4 regions of the Streptodolium elevatio genome follow, and region 1 is predicted to be linked to each of the others. Evidence: riboswitches for the same ligand, from Rfam matches in the RefSeq annotation. Region 1 holds a riboswitch; each other region holds the start of a gene.
What was found. Region 1 has a riboswitch for cyclic di-AMP ahead of ACWD12_RS12920 (transglycosylase family protein). Riboswitches for the same ligand answer to the same signal wherever they lie in the genome.
Positions count from the first base shown of each region.

Region 2: linked by a shared signal. The riboswitch ahead of ACWD12_RS21685 (NlpC/P60 family protein) and the one ahead of ACWD12_RS12920 (transglycosylase family protein) in region 1 are both predicted to bind cyclic di-AMP.
Region 3: linked by a shared signal. The riboswitch ahead of ACWD12_RS38320 (C40 family peptidase) and the one ahead of ACWD12_RS12920 (transglycosylase family protein) in region 1 are both predicted to bind cyclic di-AMP.
Region 4: linked by a shared signal. The riboswitch ahead of ACWD12_RS36900 (transglycosylase family protein) and the one ahead of ACWD12_RS12920 (transglycosylase family protein) in region 1 are both predicted to bind cyclic di-AMP.

Region 1 is NZ_JBSFVE010000005.1:275,396-280,636, reverse strand. It holds gene ACWD12_RS12935 (pyridoxamine 5'-phosphate oxidase family protein) at 1-439, shown strand, start outside; gene ACWD12_RS12930 (helix-turn-helix domain-containing protein) at 513-1,079, shown strand; gene ACWD12_RS12925 (N-acetyltransferase family protein) at 1,076-1,657, shown strand; cyclic di-AMP (ydaO/yuaA leader) riboswitch at 2,167-2,340, shown strand; gene ACWD12_RS12920 (transglycosylase family protein) at 2,344-3,627, shown strand; gene ACWD12_RS12915 (hypothetical protein) at 3,810-4,208, opposite strand; partial or broken gene ACWD12_RS12910 (MFS transporter) at 4,300-4,695, shown strand; gene helR (RNA polymerase recycling motor ATPase HelR) at 5,174-5,241, shown strand, end outside.
Region 2 is NZ_JBSFVE010000011.1:245,385-250,625, reverse strand. It holds gene ACWD12_RS21690 (hypothetical protein) at 1-300, opposite strand, end outside; gene ACWD12_RS21685 (NlpC/P60 family protein) at 503-1,501, opposite strand; cyclic di-AMP (ydaO/yuaA leader) riboswitch at 1,507-1,696, opposite strand; gene ACWD12_RS21680 (hypothetical protein) at 2,109-2,480, shown strand; gene ACWD12_RS21675 (hypothetical protein) at 2,509-3,795, opposite strand; gene ACWD12_RS21670 (phytoene desaturase family protein) at 4,376-5,241, opposite strand, start outside.
Region 3 is NZ_JBSFVE010000037.1:11,616-16,856, reverse strand. It holds partial or broken gene ACWD12_RS38330 (M48 family metallopeptidase) at 1-24, opposite strand, end outside; gene ACWD12_RS38325 (hypothetical protein) at 289-1,680, opposite strand; gene ACWD12_RS38320 (C40 family peptidase) at 1,815-2,930, opposite strand; cyclic di-AMP (ydaO/yuaA leader) riboswitch at 2,941-3,095, opposite strand; gene ACWD12_RS38315 (NYN domain-containing protein) at 3,809-5,241, opposite strand, start outside.
Region 4 is NZ_JBSFVE010000032.1:12,088-17,328, reverse strand. It holds gene ACWD12_RS36910 (hypothetical protein) at 1-812, opposite strand, end outside; gene ACWD12_RS36905 (phosphatase PAP2 family protein) at 1,101-1,754, opposite strand; cyclic di-AMP (ydaO/yuaA leader) riboswitch at 2,274-2,453, shown strand; gene ACWD12_RS36900 (transglycosylase family protein) at 2,457-3,851, shown strand; partial or broken gene ACWD12_RS36895 (NlpC/P60 family protein) at 4,285-5,241, opposite strand, start outside.

The sequences.
Region 1 (5,241 bases):
CGCGGGAGACGAGGGCCTGCCGGTCTCCTTCGCGGTGACGCTCGCGGACTCCCTTGTCCTGTCGCGCGCGGCCATGCACCACTCCATGGACTACCGCTGCGTGATCGCCCACGGGCCGCTGCGCCGGGTGACCGACCCCGCGGAGACCGCGCGCGGCTGGGCCACGATGATCGACCACCTCGTGCCCGGGCGGTACGCCGACAGCCGCCCGCCGAGCCCGAAGGAAGCCGCCCAGACCGGCCTGTTCGCCCTCGACCTGTCCGACGTCGCGGCGAAGGTCCGCTCGCACGGGCTCGCCGAGGACGCGGCCGACCGAGAGCTCGGCCACTGGGCCGGGGTGGTCCCGCTGCGCACGGCGGCCGGGACGCCGCGCCCGGACGCCGGGGTGGAGGGCGAGCCGCCCGCGTACCTGAAGGAGTGGCTGGCCCGGCGCGGATGACGGCGTGCGGATGACCGTGTATCGACGGAACCCCCACCTACGGTTCTCTCATATGCGGGATACCATCCCGCATATGAGAGACGACGTCGACGAACGCCTCGCCCGGCGACTCACCGCGCTACGCGTCGAGCACACCTGGTCCCTGGACGAACTCGCCGGCCGGACCGGTGTGAGCCGCTCCACCCTCTCGCGCCTCGAACGCGCCGAGATCAGCCCGACGGCGGCACTGCTGAACAAGCTCTGCACGGCGTACGGGCGCACGATGTCGCGTCTGCTCGCCGAGGTCGAGTCCGGCGCCGAGGCCGTCCGCGTCGTGCGCGCCGAGGAACAGCGGGTCTGGACCGACGAGGCCTCGGGCTTCGTGCGGCGCTCGGTGTCCCCGCCGAACCCGGACCTGCGCGCCGAGGTCGTCGAGGGCCTGCTCGCCCCGGGCGCGCACATCGCGTACGACGGCCCGCCGACGCCGGGCCTCGAACACCACATCCGCGTCCTCGACGGCACGCTCGCCGTCACCGTCGAGGGCACGACGCACACGCTCGACGAGGGCGACGCGATGAGCTTCCGGTTGTGGGGGCCGTCCGCGTACGCCTGCCCGGGCGCACGGCCCGTCCGGTACGCACTCGTGGTGGTCGCGCCGTGACGGCCGCGCCCCGGGTCGGGATCCGTCGCCTGCCGGCGGACGCGTTCGACGACGCCGTGCCCGCTCTCGGGGAACTGCTCGCCGACACCGTGACCGGCGGTGCGTCGCTCGGCTTCCGCACTCCGTTCACGCCCGGCGACGGCGCCGCGTGGTGGCACAGCCAGGCGGACGCCGTGCGCGCGGGCGCCTTCGTCGTGTGGACCGCGTACAACCGCGCCCCCGACAGCGCCTCCGACGGTGCCGCCTTCCACGGCCGCGTGCTCGGCACGGTCTGCCTGGCCTTCAGCTCCTGGGCGAACGGCGCGCACCGCGCCGACGTGGTCAAGCTGATGGTCCACCGCGACGCACGCGGGCAAGGTCTGGGCCGCGCGCTGCTGGCGACCGCCGAGGCGCACGCGGCCGAGGCCGGCATCACGCTGCTCATGCTCGACACCGAGACGGAGAGCCCGGCCGAGCGCATGTACGAGGCGGCGGGCTGGACGCGCTACGGCGTCGTCCCGGCGTACGCGGCCGATCCGGACGGCGTCCTGCGCGACTGCACCTTCTTCTACAAGCCGGTGACCCTCTACAAGCCGTGAACCTCTACAAGCCGGTGAAGAACGGCTCCTGACGCGACGCGTCCCGCGACGGATCACCGGCCGGAAATGCCCCCGGTGACCTTGTGGATCCGCGCGCGCCCCGTCGGTCAAACGTGTGTTGACGGTTTCAGCGGGCTCGTGCGCGCGCCGGGAGGCAGCTTCCCCACATCCGGAACGTCCTAATCGCGGTGATGCGCCGGATTCTCATAACTTTGCCCCTGCTTTACCGAATCGACGCTGCATCACCCCCGGGCCACTTTGGGTGAGGCGATCATGCCCTGCGTGGCCCGGTGATCACCGTACGGAGAAATCCGCACACATACCGGTCGCCCCGAACTACACCGCGTGGCCTATTCCCCGAACGCCGATATTCCCAAACCGGCTTTGCGGGGAGGGGATTTGAGTTGTCGGAGTCCGTCTGCCTACCTTTCTCGGCGTCGGTGTCCCACACATCGACCCCGCTCACCGGAACGCCGAATTCTGCCGCCGGCCGAGACGGGACAGCTGAGAAGCAACCACGGCAGAAGCGGGGGAACCAGGTGAAACGCGCCGGCCCGGCGACAACCGGGACGGCTAGGGGTGAAGCCGCGCTCGACGGCCCTTTCCGAAGGGCGGACGAGAGCGGCCGGGCAACTCCAGCCCGAATCCGACAGCTCACCTCGCAGGCGTAGGAGAGGAAACGCTTGATGCTGTCCGCAACTCGCAACCGTCTGACCACGAAGTCCCGCATCGCCGTCGCCGCCGGTGTCACCGGTGCCGCGATCGCCGCCCCCCTGATCGGCGCCACGAGCGCTTCCGCCGCCCCGGTGAGCACCTGGGACAAGGTCGCCCAGTGCGAGAGCACCGGCAATTGGTCCATCAACTCGGGCAACGGCTTCTACGGCGGCCTGCAGTTCACCCAGAGCACCTGGAACGCGTTCGGCGGCGGCCAGTACGCCGACCGCGCCGACCTGGCCACCAAGGACCAGCAGATCGCGATCGCCGAGAAGGTGCTCGCGGGCCAGGGCCCCGGCGCCTGGCCGGTCTGCTCCGTCAAGGCGGGCCTGACCAAGAACAGCGGTACCCCCTCGATCGACACCGGCTCCACCGGCAGCTCGACCACCAAGTCCCAGAACGCCGCCCCGAAGAGCCAGTCCGGCTCGCAGCTCTCCGAGGACACCAAGTCCGAGGCGAAGACCGAGAGCAAGGCTCCCGCGTCCGCGTCGACCGGCAGCACCTCGTACACCGTCGTCGTCGGCGACACTCTCTCGAAGATCGCCGACGCCCAGCACGTCGACGGCGGCTGGGAGAAGCTGTACCAGGACAACCGCGGCGTCGTCGGCGGCAACCCGAACATGATCTACGCGGGCCAGAAGCTGGCCCTGGCCGGCGGCCAGGCCGCGGCCCCGCAGACCGGTGCCAAGCTCACCGAGGACACCAAGTCCTCCGCCAACACCGGCAGCACGAAGAACCAGGCCAAGAACCAGGCCGGCGCCAAGCTGAGCACCGACTCCGGCAGCTCGACCGCGAAGTCCGGCAGCACGGCCAAGAACTCGACCGACAACGCCACCGCGTCGTCGTCCTCCGCGTCGGGCTACACCCGTCCGGTCCCGGGCGCGCCGCACGGCTCGTACGGCAACTCGGGCTCGCTGTGGTCGAACGGCCACACCGGTGAGGACTTCTCCGCCGCGTCGGGCACCTCCGTCAAGGCGGTCACCTCCGGCACGGTCGTCAAGTCCGGCTGGGGCGGCGCGTACGGCAACGAGGTCGTCATCAAGCACGCCGACGGCAAGTACAGCCAGTACGGCCACCTGTCGTCCTCGTCCGTGTCGGTCGGCCAGCAGGTCTCGACCGGCCAGCAGATCGGTCTGTCCGGCTCGACCGGCAACTCGACCGGCCCGCACCTGCACTTCGAGATCCGCACCACCCCGAACTACGGCTCGGACATCAACCCGCTGGCTTACCTGCGCGCCCACGGCGTCAGCATCTGAGCCACACCAGACGCCCCGCGCAGTTGTGGGGCTGACGCGGGACAGCAGTAAAACCGACGCCCGGCCGGACTCCTCCGGCCGGGCGTCGCCGCGTCCGCACACCCGGGTCGCTGCGACCGGGTCCGCACATGGCTTGACCGGTCTGCCGAACGGCCTGACCGGTCCGGCAGTTCAGCGTGCATTCAGCTTGCGAGTGCCGCGCCGAAGCGCAGGAATCCGGCGACCTGCGGGGCGAAGGTGACGGCACCCTCGCCGACTCCCTCGCGTATACCGGCCGTCACTTCCGCGTCCGGCTCGCCGTACACCTCGAAGCTCTCGACGCGGCAGTGCTCCATCACCCCTTGAATGTACGGATCCGCGAGCCGCCAGTGCGTGCGGACCGCGTCCGAATCCCGGAACAACTGGAAACTGTGCGCGGTCATCTCCGGTTCGTCGACGAAGACTTCGACCATGAGCTGGGGTCCGTGGCGTTCGGCGAACCCGACGGCGTCGGCGATGGCTTTGCGGAAGCCCTCCAGGTGCCCGGCGGTGATCCGCATCGTGTTGTGGAAGAGCAGGATGGCGTCGTTGTCGCTGTTCATGCGGACCATCCTTGAACTTGAAGCGAACTTGAGGTCAAGCCCTTCGGGTGCCGCAATCCACGGCCCTTCACATCGCCCGCCCTACGATGCCGCGCTGCCGTTCGTCACCCAGGTGTGGCAGATCTACCTGCTGATCTTCCTGCTCCAGGCGGCGTCCGCGGCCTTCACCCCGACGTTCCAGGCGACGATCCCCGAAGTCCTGCGCGAGGAACGGCAGTACACGCGGGCTCTGTCGATGTCGCGGCTCGCGTACGACCTGGAGAGCCTGCTCAGCCCGGCGCTCGCGGCCGGTTTGCTCGCGGTCGCGTCGTACGACTGGCTCTTCGCCGGCACGGTCGCCGGCTTCGCGGCGTCGGCGGCGCTCGTCGTCTCGGCGGCCCTCCCGAAACCCAGGCCCGCCGCCCCGGTCGGTCACGCCGGCGGCGTCCGCGCGAAGGCGACGGCCGGAGCGCGGCTGCTGTGGGCCGTCCCGCGCCTGCGCGCGTTGCGCCGCGTGACGGGGGGTTGCGGCGCGCACGCGAGGCAAATGGCGTACGTTGCGCCGTACCGCCTCGCCCGAATTCGCCGCGGATAGCGCCGGCCCGTGAGATACCCCGGTCCGGCAGTCCGCCGGCAGCCCCATCCGGCAGCCAGAAGCGAACGGTCGCAAAACCAGGGCGCCGTGCGGCCCAAACCGCCGCAAAAAGAAAGGCAAGGAGGAATGTTCTCTCCTTGCCACTCTCAACTTATAGCGCATGGGGGGCCTTGCGGCAAGGCCCCCTTCGTACCGCAGAATCGCAGGCCGAAGCCGGAACCTACGGAAATGGGAGATTCACGACGTGCGTGCGTTGTCGTCGGATTACCGCTCGTGCAGCGATGCCGAAGCGGAGGCGGGACCCACACCGCCGCCGCGGCACAGCGATGCCGAGGCGCTCACCGGCGCCCCGGCGGACCACCAGGAGCGACCTCGGAACGGAGCCGATGACATGACCCCGACCACCACCAGCGCCTTCGCCCTGCCCGAGCAGCTCACCGCGAAGGCCGACCGGAAACT
Region 2 (5,241 bases), on a different contig from region 1:
CCGGGCCCGCGGCGGCGCGTCGCCGTACGGCGAGGCGCCCGGCGGCCGTATCCGGCGCAGCCTCGTTCGGCGAGGGGGCCTTTCCCGGGGGTGCCCGACGGGCGGCGGCGCGCGGTCCGGCACGGTCCGGTCGGGCAGCGTCCCGACGGGCGGAGGTTCGCCGGCCGTGCGCTCGTCGACCGGAGGCACGGCACGCATCAGGTCGCTCATGCGGAGCACGAATTCCTCGTCGTCGAGGAGGTCGCGTTCGATGTCGCGCAGAATCAGGCGCTCGCGTCTGCTGAGTGCGGGCCCGGACATGATGGACACCTCCGTACCGCGCCGGGGTCTCTACTCGTCGCCTGCCCGGAGGCGGGCGCGAGAAACGCGGCAGACCCCTGCGGACACCCGCGCGGACGGCGGGTCCACGAGCTGAGAAGCGTGGACCGCCGTCCGCGCGGGGCCGGTCAGGGGTTGTGTCTCCGGCGGTCGGGCCGCCGGGTGTGCCACCGAGGGGGCGGGGTCACGCGGGGCGCGTGGCTCCGGCGATCGGCATCGAGTCGACGTCGACGATCTTGACGACGCTGCGCGAGTTCGGCGCGTGGATGATCTTGCCGTCGCCCAGGTACATGCCGACGTGGCTGATGCCCGAGTAGTAGAAGACCAGGTCACCGGGCTGCAGGTTGGAGACCGAGACCTTGTTGCCGGCCGCGAACTGCGCGTTGGTGACGCGCGGCAGCGACACGCCGGCCGCCTTCCACGCGGCCTGGACCAGGCCGGAGCAGTCGTACGCGTCCGGGCCCGCGGCGCCGTAGACGTACGGCTTGCCGAGCTGCGCCTTCGCGAACGCGATGGCGGTGGCGGCCTTGCCGGACGACGGTGCGGCGACGGTGCTGCCCGTCGACTGCTGCGTCGGCGTCTTGGGCGTGGTCGTGGTCTTGGCGGTGGTGCCCGAGGTGTCCTGGTTCGTGGACCGGGTCGGGGCCTTCGCGGGGGCGTCGACGGTCAGCTTCGACGACGAGCTCTGCGGCTTGGTGTTCGTCGAGGTCTTCGGCGCGGTCCTGGTGGACGTCTTCTCGGTGGTCGACGTGCTCGGGGCGCTCGGCGCGGCGGCCGGCCTCTGCGGCGCGGCGTCCTGCGTGACACCCGCGAGCTTGAGGACCTGGCCGATGTCGATCCAGTCGGCGCCGCGGGGCAGCTGGTCCCGGTTGATGTCGTACAGCGCCTGCCAGTTACCCGGGATGTCCTTCGCCTGGGCGATCTCCGAGAGGGTGTCGCCGGCGACCACGGTGTACGTGGCGAGCGGGGCGGGCGCGGCCGGGGCGGCGGCGGGTGCGGGTGCGGGGGTGACGGTGACGTCCGGTGCGGGGGCGGCCGCGTCGTCCGGCGCCGAGACCGGGGCGTTCCGCGGGAAGGTGGGGGCGGCGGGCGCGGCGTGGGCGGCGGTCGCGGTGAGCGTGGCGCCGAGGCCGGCTATACCGGCGGCGGCCACCAGGCAGCGAACGCTGTGGGCAGACAGCATGAAGTCGTTCCTCTCCTGCCGCCTGCGAGGTGAGCTGTCGGATTCGGACCGGAGCGGCCCGGCCGCGCGCTGCGCGGCTTCACCCCGAGCCGGACCCGGATGTCCGGGTACGGCATACCACCTGGTTCCCCCGCTCCCGTCCGGATGTCGTGCATCATCGCCGGGACCGGGGACGGGATTCGGCGTTCCGGTCGGCGGGCCACGCCTGGGCGGCGAAACCGGGGGTGACGCTAGACAGAACGTTCGTGCGACCACAACTCGCGAGGTGCGTTTCCGGACGGATAAAGGCCGCGTCAAGTCGCCGAAGCCGCATGACGGCCATTCCTGCCTGCGGGGATGACATGCGGATATGTCGCAGAGTGAGCGTGACGGTCCGCTTACCCAAAAAGTTTCGAAATCGTCTTGACGGCCCGGGATGGCAAATCACCATACGTTCCGTGTTGTCCATATTTGGGCAACAGAAGGGTTTGTCACTCCTTCGGATGCGCCGGGCTGCCACTCGCCGAAGTCGGCTCTAGCGTCGAAAGGAGTGCCGTCAAATCATGACGACTCATCTCCAAATAGACATTTCTCGACAGACGCTCTTGCCAGACACCTTGGAGGCCCGGTGACCGAGGCGACGCGCCGAAGCCTGATGTGGTTGTCCTCCCCCGCACTCGTCGCGCTCCCGGTCCGCGCGCTCACCCTGCTCCTCGCCTGGGGCCTCGGGCTCGGCGGCATGGCCATGCTGTGGGAGGGCGTGCCCGGTGGCGAGGGCGGGTCGGTGGTCTGGTTCGGCCTCGGGATCGTCGCCGCGGTCCTGGGCGGCGCACTGGGGTTGTCGCTGTTTCTGCCGGCCGCCCGCGACGAGACGTCCGCGCGAGCCGACCGCGCCTGGGGCGCGGCCGGACTCGTCACGACGGTGGTGTGCGCGTCCGGCGCCGTCGCCGTGCTGGCCTTCGACCAGCTCGCACGCTTCTGGGTCGGGCTGGGACTCTGACGCCCGGCCCGGGCACCGGAGCGGCCCGTCAGTACCAGCCGGGCCCGCCGCCGGGGGCACCGCCGTGGTTGCGAAGGGCCGCGGCGTTGCGCCGCTTCCAGCGCAGGTACGAGGTCAGGTATCCCAGGCTCCAGAACCCGCAGGTGAAGAGCACCCCGACCACGTGGGCCACATGCGGGAACGGGCGTACCCCGACGTAGCCGGGCTGGTACCCGGCCATGCCGCCGCCGCTGCCGCCGGTCGGCGCCGCCCATGACCCGGACGCCGCACGGGCCACCTGCCGCGGGAGCCAGCCGAGGAGACCGCCGCTCGCGAAGCCGGTCACCACCGCGGCCCGGGACGCCTGGCGCTGGGCCCTCTGCTGGGCCGCCTGCACCGCGTGCGCCGGTACGCGGGCGGGCCACGGCCCGCCGCGGAAGGTCACCCCGTACAGCTCGCGGACCCGCTTGGCCTCCCACACCGACAGGGCGGTGATGGTGACCGGCCCGCCGAGCGTCACGACGATGGCGACCACCGCGGGCACCCGGTTGTTGCCGGGAGACGCGAAGTCGACGGCGGCGACCGCCCAGGACAGCGTCGGCGCGAGCAGGCTGGGCATCAGCAGGTGCCCGTCGGCCGCCGCGAAGAGGTGCCGCGGGACCAGGAAGAAGGCGAAGATCGCGAAGAAGCCGGTCCAGATGAAGCCGGCCAGTCCCAGCAGCAGAAGAACCCACATGGCGGGGTGGTCCGGCTTGGCCTCGACGAGTCCGCTCGCGGCCACCGCCGCGAGGATGCCGCCCGCCCCGAGGAACCAGGCCATCGAGGTCATCGGATAGCGCATCGCCCGACGCGTCTCCCGGCGGACGTTGTCGTGCGAGAGCAGTACGAAGGCCAGCGCACAGAGCGGAACGGCGACCATCGCCACCACGACGGAGATCGTGACGTGCAGGATCGCCTCACTGAAGACCTTGTCGCCCTCGACGCTGTCGTACTTCACCGCGACCCACACGACCACCGCCATCCCGATCAGCGTGCGGATCAGGCCCAGCTGGTCGATGCGCGGGTCGGGCGGGGCCAGCCGGTTCTGCGGCTTCAGCGCACGCTGGGCCGCGCCCTTGGGGTTGATCAGGTACGCGAGCACCTTGCCGGCGACGGTGCCGAAGGTCCGGGGCGGCCTACCCTGCGGTCCGCCGGGACCGGGACCGGGCGGCGGTGCCGACGAGGGCGCGGACGGGTGCGGCGCGGGGTGCGGCGCGTACGCGCCCGGCTGGAAGGGGAATTGGCCCGTCGCCCCGGGAGGCTGAGCAGGCGGCCACGGCGGTGGAACGTGCGTCAAGGATCTGTCCTTCATCTCGCCGGGGGGTCAATTCCGCGCAGCAGTATGGCGGAACGCGATGAGACGACGACAGCTGGAGACCCCTCACACTCCAGGCGGCGCGAAACGCCCGGGAAAATACATGAATCGACAAGACAGCGAATCGGGCACGGTCACCGGGGGCGGGGAATTCGAAGTGGAGGAACCGGGGGAAGCCGAACCCGGGGGAAGGGGAACTCGGTCGGCCGAAGGGAACCTGGCGGCAAGGAGGATCGGGTCGAAGGGGAACCGGGCCCGGCCGCCCCCCACGGCGACCAGACCCGACTCCCTTCCCCTGACCGGCCCGTGACCGGTCCGCGCCCGGCCGGGGGCCCACACGTCGCCCGGCCGGCGCGCACGGCGGCGGACACCTCGACCACCGCGGTGGCCGCCGCGACCACCGCGAATCCGGCGCGGGGCAAATGCACTTCCGAGCCGTCGTCCGCGGTGCACCGATCCGCTGCCCCGCGCTCTCGACCGGAAACACGCGGCCGCGCCAAATGCGGGGACGTTCAGGGCCAGACGTTCAGGGCCAGGGGGCTTCAGGTCAGCGCCAGGGGCGTCAGGTGCGCGACAGCACGGCCATCGCGGCGTTGTGGCCGGGGATGCCGCTGACCCCGCCGCCGCGCCGAGCCCCGGCGCCCCCGAGGACGATGCGCTCGTACCGGGTCTCCACCCCCCAGGTCCCGGCCTGGTCCGTGTCCTCGGCGAACGGCCACGCGAGATCGCGGTGGAAGATGTGTCCGGCGGGCAGACCGAGTTCGGCCTGCAGGTCGACGGGCGTCCGCGCCTCGACGCACGGCCGCCCGTCCGGGGTGCGCAGCAGGCAGTCCTCGATCGGCTCGGCGAGCACGCTGTCCAGGGACGCGAGCGTCGCCTTGAGCGCGGCCGCGCGGGCACCGTCGTTGTCGGCGGCGAACAAACGCGCGGGCATGTGCAGGCCGAACAGTGTCAATGTGTGCACGCCCGCCGCGCGTTCCGCCGGGCCGAGGATCGTCGGGTCGGTCAAGGTGTGGCAGTAGACCTCGGCGGGCGGCAGCGACGGAATGCGGCCGGCCTCGGCCTCCGCATAGGCGGCGGCCAACTGCCGGTAGCCCTCGTTGATGTGGAAGGTCCCCGCGAAGGCGTCGGCCGGGTCGACGTGTGGATCGCGCAGCCTCGGCAGCCGGGCGAGCACCATGTTGACCTTGAGCTGCGAGCCCTCCGGGGATGGCCCTTCGGGAGTGCCGCCCAGCAGGCGTTCGAGCGTGTCCGGTGCCACCGCGGCGACGATGTGGCGTCCGGTGACGCGCAGTTCGGTGCCGTCGGCGACGTAGGTGACCTCGCCGTCCGGGCTGACCGAGGTGACGTCCGTGCCGGTGCGCAGGTCGGCGCCAGCACCGCGGGCGGCCTCGGCGAGGGTGCGTGTCACGGCTCCCATGCCGCCGA
Region 3 (5,241 bases), on a different contig from region 1:
GGCGACCACCAGGCTCAGCGCCATGGACAGGTACGCGGGCGGCCGGGCGTGGTCCGCGAGTTCCCGCCCCCGGGCGATCTCCGCGGCGGTGAAGTCGCGGGCCGCGTCGGGGGCCGTCGCGCCGCCGGGGATGTCGGGCAGCGGCCGCCACGGCGTGGTGAGCGCGACCGCAACCAGCAGCACGGCGGCGGTCACCACGAGGCAGACCACCAGCACCTTCTGACCGGACATCGGCCGGCTTCCCTCCCCGTCTGTTCCCCACCGCACGGCCGCGCCGCGGCCGGGCCGCTACTTGACCTGCGCCTGCACGTACGCCGCCCACTGCGTCGTGAAGTCCGCCGGCGAGATCCGGAGGACCGACACGAACGCGCTCGTGAGGCGGCTCTTCTGGTCCGGCTGTCCCACACCGGGCGGCGGCGCCTCGCCGACCGCGCGGTAGAACTCGACCAGTTTCTCCTGTCCCCAGCGCTCGGCGATCATCCGGCAGGCAAGCCAGCCCATCTCGTACGCCTGCGGCAGCGCCTCCTGCGTGGTCTCGAACTGCTCGTCCGCGGGCAGCGTGCGGGGCACCCGCCCCTCGCGGACGTCACGGCGGAGCTCGGGGGCGGCACTGCGGATGGTCTGGCCGGAGTTGAGGTACCCCACGTAGTCCGCGAAGCCCTCGGACAGCCACGTGGGGGTCCAGTTGCGGGTGAACGCCCGGCTCGCGACGTGGGTGATCTCGTGGGTCATGACGACGCGCCGCTCGACCGCGCCGAGTTCGCGGAACGCGTCCGGGTTGACGATGACCCGGTCGGCGGCGGCCGCGTCGACGTCGGCGCCGCGCTCGCCGGTGGTCACCGCGGCGATGCGCGCGTACTGCTGCGGCTCGGCACCGAGCAGGCGGGCCATTTGCTCCTGGTTGGCCGGGACGATCACGACGGCCTTCCCGGCCCACACGCCGCCCCACACCTTGTGGACGTCGGGCACCGCGGTGTCCATGTCCTTCTGGTACGACCGCAGGTCTGTCCCGTCGCCGACCCCGAGCACGATGCCCGAGTCCCCGCGCAGCACCGTGACCGGTCCCAGGTCCCACACCTGCACCGCGCCGCGCATGCCGCTGTCGGTGCCGTCGGTGTCGGCGGCGATCAACCAGGCACCGTCGCGGAGCACAAAGGTCAGGTACTGCGGGCTGCGCACGGGCGCGCTGTCGAAGCCCTCGATGCGGTACGTCAGGTCGACCTGCGCGGCGAACACCGTGGCGCCCGCGAAAGTCGCGAGGCGCTGCTCCGGAAGGGTGAACGCGTCGGCGGCGACCAGTTCGTAGTCCCACGACGCGAAGGGAATCTGCGCCGCGTTGTCGAACGCCGCGGCCTGCGCGTCGTGGAAGGCCTTCGCCGCCGGGTCGATCGTCGCGAGGTACGCGGCGCGGTCGTGGGTCCGCACCGCCGTCGCCCGGCGCTCCAGCAGCCGGGCGATCGCCTCGTTGCGCGGATCGGTGTGCTTCTCCTGGCCGGCGGGCAGGTCGGCGGCCTGTACCGGCGGAGAGGGGCTCGCGCCGGGAGCGGACCCGCGGCTCGAACCGTCCGAGCCCAGGCCGATGACTCCCAGGGCGATTCCGGTGGATATCGCGGCGCAGATTGCCGCGAATACCAGGAGCCACCGCGGGATCCGTCGCGCCCTAGGGCCCCGGTCGTCCACGGACTGATCGTACGAGACCGCGAACGGGGCCACCCGCCGAGTTCCGCGCACCGGGAACCTCCCGGCGTGGGGACCGGGAGGTTCGGCCTCCGGTGGCGCGGTGCGGCATCAGGGGCGGTGAGTCGGCGGACGCGTCAGGAGGGACGGACGACCTTGACGACCTTCATCGAGTGCAGCGGCGCGTAGCGCACGTTGGTGCCGGGCTTGGGGGCGTGGATGATCTGCCCGCCGCCCGCGTAGATCCCGACGTGCGACATGCCGCTGTAGTAGATGACCAGGTCGCCGGGCTGGATCTGGTCGACCGGGACGCTGCGGCCGGCGCCGGCCTGCGCCTGCGAGGTACGCGGCAGCGAGACGCCCGCCTGCTTCCACGCCCAGCCGGTGAGGCCGGAGCAGTCGAAGGAGTTGGGGCCTGTCGCGCCGTACACGTACGGCTTGCCGACCTTCGACGCGGCGGCCGCGACGGCGGCACCGGCCCGCCCGCTGACCGGGACGGTGACCTTGGGGGTCTCGGTCTCCGGCTTGGTGGTGGTCGGCGAAGGCTTGGTGGTGGTCGGCGCGGTGGACGACGGGGTACGCGCCTCGTCGCGCGACGCGCGGTCGTCCGCCTCGATCGTGTCGCCGTGGCCTTCCTCGGCGAGGATCGCGGCGCGCTCGGCCTCGGTCAGCGTGTTCAGCAGGGCCTGGGCCTGCTGGAGCTTCTTCTCGACCTCGGCCTTCTTGGCCGAGAGGTTCTTGCGGGTGTCCTCGAGCTCGCCGAGCTTCGCGGAGGCCTCGGTGCGCTCCTGGTCGAGCGTGCGCTTCTTGGCCTGGATCTGCTCGATCGAGGCGGCCTGCTGCGCGGTGATCTGATCGAGCGCGGCCGCCTTGCTCAGGTACTCGTCGGGCTTCTCCGACAGCATGAGCTGGAGCGTGGGGTCGACGCCGGCGTTGCGGTATTGCGCACTGGCGATCACCCCCATGGTGCTCTGCAGCGAGATGAGGTCGGACTGCTCCTGGGCGATCCGCTCCTGGATCTGCGAGACCTGGCCCTGCAGCAGCTCGGTCTTCTCCTGGAAGCCGTTGAGCTCCTCGGTCGCGACCTCGGCCTGATGGGTCAGCTCGTTGATCTGGGCCTTGACCTGGTCCTTGGAAGGGGCCGGGTCGGCCTGGGACATGCCGGGCGAGAGCGCCACCGCGGTGGCTGCAGCGGCGGTGAGCACGCCGACGCGCGCCTTGCTCGGTTTCTTCGGCCGTCGGTGGGACGCCACGTAGGCGAACTCCTTCTTCCTACGCCCGCCTACCGGGTGAGCTGACGGGTTCGGGCCGGAAGAGACGCCCTACGACACAGACTTCGTGTCGATTCACCCCACGGGGAATGGTTCCCCGGCTCCGGCTCGGCCTCGCGGCCTCGTCGGACTCGGCGGGAGTCCCCGCCGCCGCCCTGGCTGGACGATCGACATTGCGGGCACTCAGCCCGAGACATTAGTGACCCGGGCTTGATCCGTTCAAATCAATCGCCGAAGTTTTACAAGAGATCTCGTGATTAATGCTTCCGGGTCCACCGAGCGTGATCAGAGAGCGACCATCTGTTCATACTTTCGTGGCGGTTTACGGCGTTGTGCGGGCGGCTCGGCGGCCGCTTGGCGCGGCTCCCGAGGAGTCGGCTTCGACGGATCTTCGCGCAGGTCAGGGACGTACCGGAGGGGGCGGGACAGGCCCGCCTCAGCGAGCAGGGCTATGCGGTCGACGGTTTCCGGCGAGAGGTCGAGACACCCGGTAATTCCCGAATTCCGCCCTACGGGCGAATCACCCGTATCGGTGTCGTTACGGCGCATTGTGGGATATCCCACATCCACCACGGCGTGTCGGCACACCGGAACCGACTCGTTGGATTTCGACGCATCGGGCGAAAAGTCCGATTTATCGTCGAGAATTTGAGGGACCACACAATCAGCACACGCCGGACCTCGGGCACGGCACGTACGGCAGCAGACCCGCATGGTCGTCCACCTCTTCCGTTGCGTTCCGATGGAGCTGCGATGGAGCGGTTGCTCCTGGAACACACGGTAGGGACGGGCACTGACACAACGTCACATGTCAACCACGGCGGTCGAGATGGGACGCATCGCACGGGGCGGCGCGGCGGTCAGCCGCGGGCGAGCCGGCGCAGCAGCATCGTCGACGGCACCGGGCGCGCCCCCGCCCGCCTTACACCGTCGGCGACTTCGCGGTCCGACGAGACCACGATCACGGGACGGCCCGGCGGTTCGGCGCGCACCAGGCGGCGGATGAGCTCGTCCGCGGTCTCCCCCGCCTTGCTGAAGCGCACCCGCACCCCGCGGGGCGGGGCGAGCAGCACGGGGGCGTCCAATTGCGCGCCGTCGAACACACAGGTGACCTCGGCGCCGCTCTGCGCGGCGATGACGGCAAGTCCCCCGAGTAGGCGTACGCGCTGCTCCGAAAGGGCGAGCGACGGGTAGCCCGTCTTGGTGACGTTGTAGCCGTCGATCACCAGGTGCGCCTGCGGCAGGCTCAGCAACTGGTCCAGGAGCGCGGGGTCGTCGCCTTCGAGCGCGCGCTTGGCGATGTCCTTGGGGCTCGCCCCCTCGGGCGCCACGGCGTCGACGGTGTCCGCGGGGCGGATGCCGACCGGCGGCAGGGCCAGTTCGCGGCGCAGCCCCTGGGCGGCTTCGAGGACCGTGTCGAGGAGCAGGCGTACGCGCGTGTCCTCCATGCTGCGGCCCTCGCGCGCGGCCCGGCGGCTGGCTTCGAGGGCGGACTCCACCTCGGAGACCCTGCTGCGCAGGCGGCGCGTCTCCTTGTCCGCGGCGGCGATCGCCGTCTGCGCCTCGGCGCGTACGGTCGCCAACTCCGCCTGGGCGCGCTTCGCCTCCTTCTCGGCGTGCTTCGCGCCGCCCTGGAGGCCGCGGACCTGGCGGCGCAACTGCTCGGCCTCCTTGCGGGCCTCCTCCAGGTCGGCCCGCAACTTCTCCTGCTCGGTACGGGCGGCGGCACGCAGCGCGCCAAGCTCCGACTCCAGCCGGTCCACCACGGCGGCGGCCTCGGCGCCCGCACGGTCCTGGGCCGCGCGCTCGGCGGCCTGCCCCGCGGTGTCGAGCAGCGCGACCCACCCGGGCGGCCGCAGGAGGTACGCGGCGGCGGCGACGTCCAGCGGATCGGCCGCGGCGGGCGGGCGCCCCGCGTCCAAAGCCGCCGCGAGGTCCGGGAGTCCGCGGCGCAGGCGCTCCGCTATCCGCTGCCGGAACACCGGGTCGTTCTCCAGCACCCCGGCCAGCGGCGTGGCCGCCAGCTTGGCCCGTCGCGACGGGGTGAACCGGGCGAACTGCCGCAGCGGGACCGGAATCTCGTCGGACGTCATGGCGCCGAGGCCGTCCGCCGCGAGGGCGATCACCCGCTGGCGCACACCGTCGGGCAGCGGCCCGCGGGGCGCGGCGTCGTGGTCGGTGGGGTCGTCGTGAGCGCCGTCCTGACCGTCGGCGTGGGCGTCCGCGCCGGATTCCGGCGCCGACTCGGCCTCGAACGCAGCGCCGGTGTCGGACTCGGATCCCGCCTCGGCCA
Region 4 (5,241 bases), on a different contig from region 1:
CGCGCGGCGACGACGGCGGTCGTACCGCCCGCGGCGAGCAGTCCCGCACCCGAGACGAGGAACGGCCACGTCGGCGATCCGCCGCCGGTACGGGCGAGTTCGGGCTGCGCGGAAGGCTGCGGGCTCGTGCTGGGCACGGACGCGGCAGGACGGGTCGCGGGCGGTGCGGAGGTGGGCGCGACGGGCGTCGCGGTCGCCGTCGAAGGCGGTTCCGGGGTGCGCGGCCCGGGCGTTCCGGGGCGCGACGGGCACGCCTTCTCGCCGACCGTCAGATTCACCGGTATGGGTCCGGCGGGGAGCAGGTGGAGTTCGAGGGCGACGGCGCGTCCGGGGTATTGCGAGCCGATGCCGATCCAGCCGAGCGGCCCGAGGTCGATCTTGGGCAGTCCGGTGGACTTGACCTCGACGCCGATCGTGCGCAGCGCCTGGAGGGCGGCGACGGTGAGCGCGCCGCGTTCGCCGCAGGTGGGCTGGAGGAGTTGGAGGTCGACGACCTCGCGGAGCGCGGCTTCCACACGCTCCGCCTGCTCCTGGCCGTCGGCCCGGCCCGTCGGCTCTGCGGCTGCGGCGATGGCGGCAGGGGGCGGTGTGGTCGGCGCCGGGGTTGTGGCGGCCTGCGCGGGGGCCGCGCCCGCGAGGAGGGCGGCCAGCGCGGCGGCCGGGACGATTGCGGCGGCGGAGATGCGGGTGGCGGCGCGGGTACGGGTACGGCTACGGGTGGTGGTGGTGCGGGTGCCGGCGCGGCCGGCGGCGGGGGTGGGCTTGGCGGTTGCCCGGTGCGTACGGCGGCGTGCGGATGTCGGTGCGGACACGGCTGTGGACCCCTCGTCGTGGAGTGCGCGCGCCACGGGACGGTGGCCGCGCAGGAGCGACTGTCCGGGGAAACGGCGCGGAGGGGTGACGCCTCGGATGATGATCCGATGACCGGACGCGGGTGAGTCTGGCACCGAGGGCGCGCGGTTGGGCCCGGTTTCGGGAATCTTGACCCTTGCGGGCGGTGGCTCGTCGAGGGCGGGGTACGCCACGTCGGGCGCGATGGGCTGCGGGCGGCGTGCAGGCGCGCGGTGTGCGGTGTGCGGCGGGACGGTGCGAGCGGTGGGTCAGCCGGTCGGCTCCGCGACGACCAGCGGGCGCAGCGGTGTGGTCTCGACCCGGCGTACGACCGGCAGCAGGGCACGCAGGGCCAGCGGCGACAGCGCGAGCGCGACGAGAGCGCCGAGCGCGAAGCCACCCAGGATGTCCGTGGGGTAGTGGACCCCTACATAGAGGCGGGCGAACCCCTGAAGGACGGCGACGAGGACGGCAATAGCGCCGAGCCTCCGGTCGACCAGCAGCAGGGCGATCGCCAGGGACATCGTCAGCAGGGCGTGGTCGGAGGCGAAGGACGGGTCGTCCTTGCCCTGCACGAGGACCGTGACGTCGGGGTGGGTCAGGAAGGGGCGGGGCCGGTCGACCCATTCGCGCAGCGGCATGTTGGCCACCTCGGCGAGCAGGGCGGCGATCGGCGCCCAGATGAGCCCGGCGACGGCGACGTCGTGGTCGGGACGCCGGCGGGCCCGGAACCACGCGATGCCGAGGAGTCCGGCGAGGATCGCGAGGAGGCCGTACTCCCCCATGAACTCCATGAAGCCGTGCGCCCATGTGGTGTCCTCGGCGAGGCCGTTGACGCCCTGGAGGACATCGACGTCGATGTTGTCTCCGGCGGCGAGGGGCACCGCGGGCTCGGCCGCGGCGGGCAAGGCGTACACGGACACGGCAGGACCTCCCGAGAATTCGTCCTTCAAGATCACGCTTGGGAGGTCTGCGCGGTTCCCGAACCGCGGGGATTCCCCTGATTGGGGCCCTGAGAGGGAGCTCGGCCGACCGGATAATCCGGACGAATGATGGCAGAGTGCCCGTCAGGTCATCCGATCGAAGGAGATGCGCGCCGATGACCTGCCGAACAAAGCCCCATGTCGGACATTTCGGATCTTGCCTTCGGAATGTCGGCCAGGTCACACCGATTTGACGTTCGATCACCGTCCGTGCGCGAAGCGTGGTGGTTTTTCACAAACGGTCAGTGGAGCGGTACCGAAGGTAGGAATTCGGACACCTTCGGCCGTCCAAAAGTGACAAGGAGTGACGTCTTGCCCACCACAAAACGGACGTAAACCTGTTCTTACGATGAGTCGCTTGTGATCTCAGGATCTGTCTGCCTAACGTGCTCCGCGTCGGTCCCCACACCGACCCCTCTCACCGGAACGCCTAGTTCTGCCGCCGGTCGGGACGGGACAGCTGAGAAGCAGCCACGGCAGAAGCGGGGGAACCAGGTGTAACGCGCCGGACTGGTGACAAACCAGGACGGCTAGGGGTGAAGCCGTACCAGTGACCCTTCGACCGGGGTCGCCGCGGGCGGCCGGGCAACTCCAGCCCGAATCCGACAGCTCACCTCGCAGGCGTAGGAGAGGAAACGCTTCATGCTGTCCGGAACCGGGCGTCATCGCCGTACCCGTCTGTCCACGACCTCGCGCATCGCCGTCGCCGCCGGTGTCACCGGTGCCGCGATCGCCGCCCCGATCATCGGGGCGACCACCGCCTCCGCCGCGTCGGTGAGCACCTGGGACAAGGTCGCCCAGTGCGAGAGCACCGGCAACTGGTCCATCAACACCGGCAACGGCTTCTACGGTGGGCTGCAGTTCACCAACTCCACCTGGCGCGAGTTCGGCGGCACGCAGTACGCCGCGCGCGCCGACCTGGCCACCAAGGACCAGCAGATCGCGATCGCCGAGAAGGTGCTCGCGGGCCAGGGCCCCGGCGCCTGGCCGGTCTGCTCCGTCAAGGCGGGCCTGACCAAGAACAGCGGCGCCCCCTCGATCGACACCGGCTCGTCCAACGGGTCCTCGCAGACCCAGGGCAAGACCTCGACGCAGACCGCGCCGAAGCCCGCCGCGCAGCAGCCCTCGGGTGCGAAGCTCACCGAGGACGCCAAGGCCGCCGCCCCCAAGCCGGCCGCGCAGCCCGAGGCGAAGACGCAGCAGGCCCCGACCAAGCCGGCGACCCCCGCGCCGTCCGCGAGCACCGCCAAGGCCGACTACACGGTCGTCGTCGGCGACACCCTGTTCAAGATCGCCCGGGCGCACGACGTCACCGGCGGCTGGCAGAAGCTGTACGACCTCAACCGCGGCGTCGTCGGCGGCAACCCGAACCTGATCTTCCCGGGCCAGAAGCTGGCCCTGGGCGGCCAGTCCACCGCGGCCCCGGCCCCGGCGAAGCTGACCGAGGACACCCCGGCGAAGCCGGCTCCGGCCCCGTCGGCGTCCTCCTCGTCCACGAAGCCCTCGGGCGCGAAGCTGACCGAGGACAAGGCCCCCGCCAAGAGCGAGACCACCAAGCCGAGCACGAGCTCCAACACGAACTCGAGCGCCGCCAAGCCGTCGACCGGCAACTCGTCGTCGACCGAGGCGTCGTCGTCCGGCTACGTCCGCCCCGTTCCGGGTGCGGCGAGCGGCTCGTACGGCCGCTCGGGCTCCATGTGGTCGAACGGCCACACCGGTGAGGACTTCCGCGCGTCGGCCGGCACCAAGGTCAGCGCCGTCACCTCCGGCACCGTGGTCTCCGCGGGCTGGGGCGGCGCGTACGGCAACGAGGTCGTCATCAAGCACGCCGACGGCCGCTACACGCAGTACGGCCACATGTCGAAGATCTCCGTCTCGGTCGGCCAGAAGGTCTCGACCGGCCAGCAGGTCGGCCTCGTCGGCTCGACCGGCAACTCGACCGGCCCGCACCTGCACTTCGAGGTGCGCACCGGCCCGAACTACGGCTCGGACATCAACCCGATCACCTACCTCCGCGCCCACGGCGTCAACGTCTGATCCACTGATCCTCGCGATCGGTCGAACTGACATCGCAGTGACGCGGTAGAGGCACCACGCCGCAGGCCCCGGACCCCACGGTCCGGGGCCTGCGGCGTTTTCGGGCGGGTGGCGGCCTGTTGTGGGGGATGGGCGTCGCCGGGAGCCGCTACGGGCGCACAGGGGCCGCGGCGGGGGCACGGGTGGGCGGTGGGGACGTGGTGGGCCTGGAGGGCGGCGGCTGCTTGCCGGGGGCCGGGCGGCTGGTCGTCGGCGCACCGGGACGCGGGGGCGCCTGCGCCGGTGGTTGGCTCGGTGCGGGGGCTGTCGGCGAGGGGGTTGCCGGTGCGGGGGTGGGGGTGGGCGGCGCGGGGGTCGTGTCGGAGAAGGACGTACGGGGTGCACCTGCCCCCGCCGTTCCGGCGACGTTGGCGACGACCGGGCCGCCGCGTACCGGCAGGGCCTCCGCCCCCTCGGGGGTCACCCGTGTGGCACCGATGTAGTCGGGCTTGTCGATCTTGCCGAAGCGGATGACCTCGCCCGTGTAGGGCGCGTGGATCATCGTGCCGCCGCCGACGTAGATCCCCACGTGGTGGATGCTGCGCGGATCCTTGAGGTCGTACGCGAAGAACACCAGGTCCCCGGGCAGCAGTTCGGCCCTGGCTGGGTGCCGGCCCGCGTTCCACTGGTCGTTCGCGACGCGCGGGAGCTTGATGCCGACCTTCTGGTACGCCGCCTGGGTGAGGCCCGAGCAGTCGAACCGGCCCCGGTGGGCGGCCGTGCCCTCACCGCCCCAGAGGTAGGGCGTACCGAGCTTCGACTGCGCGAACTCGATGGCCCCGACCGCGAGAACCGACGGCGGCAACGGGGCCTTCACCGCGCCGAAGCTCTGCTCCAGGGAGCGGATGTTCTTGACGTAGTTGCGCGTCTCCTTGTACGGCGGGATCCCCTTGTACTGGATGACGCGGTACGCGCCGGCGTTGTACGCGGCGAGCATGTTGTTCGTCCGGTCCCCCGGCACGGAGGCGATCGACTTCGACAGCGCGCAGTCGTACTTCGCGGCCGAGGGGATCGCGTCGTCGGCGTCGAAGGGGTCACGGCGGCCGTCGCCGTCGCCGTCCGTCGACCACTGGGGCCAAGTCCCGGGCATGAACTGCGCGATGCCCTGCGCACCGACCGGGCTGACCACCTTCGGGTCGAACCCGCTCTCCTGGTAGAGCTGCGCGGCGAGCAGCGCCGGGGAGATCTCCGGGCAGAGCCGGCCCCACTGTTCAATGGCACCCTGGTACGCGGCGGGCACCGTCCCGGGCGCGAGCGCCACCTGCCCGGAACCGCCTGCGGGGGCGGGAGTTCCGGACATCCCGCCTACCGCGGCGGCGAGCAGGCCGACGAAGCCGAACGGGACCGCGAC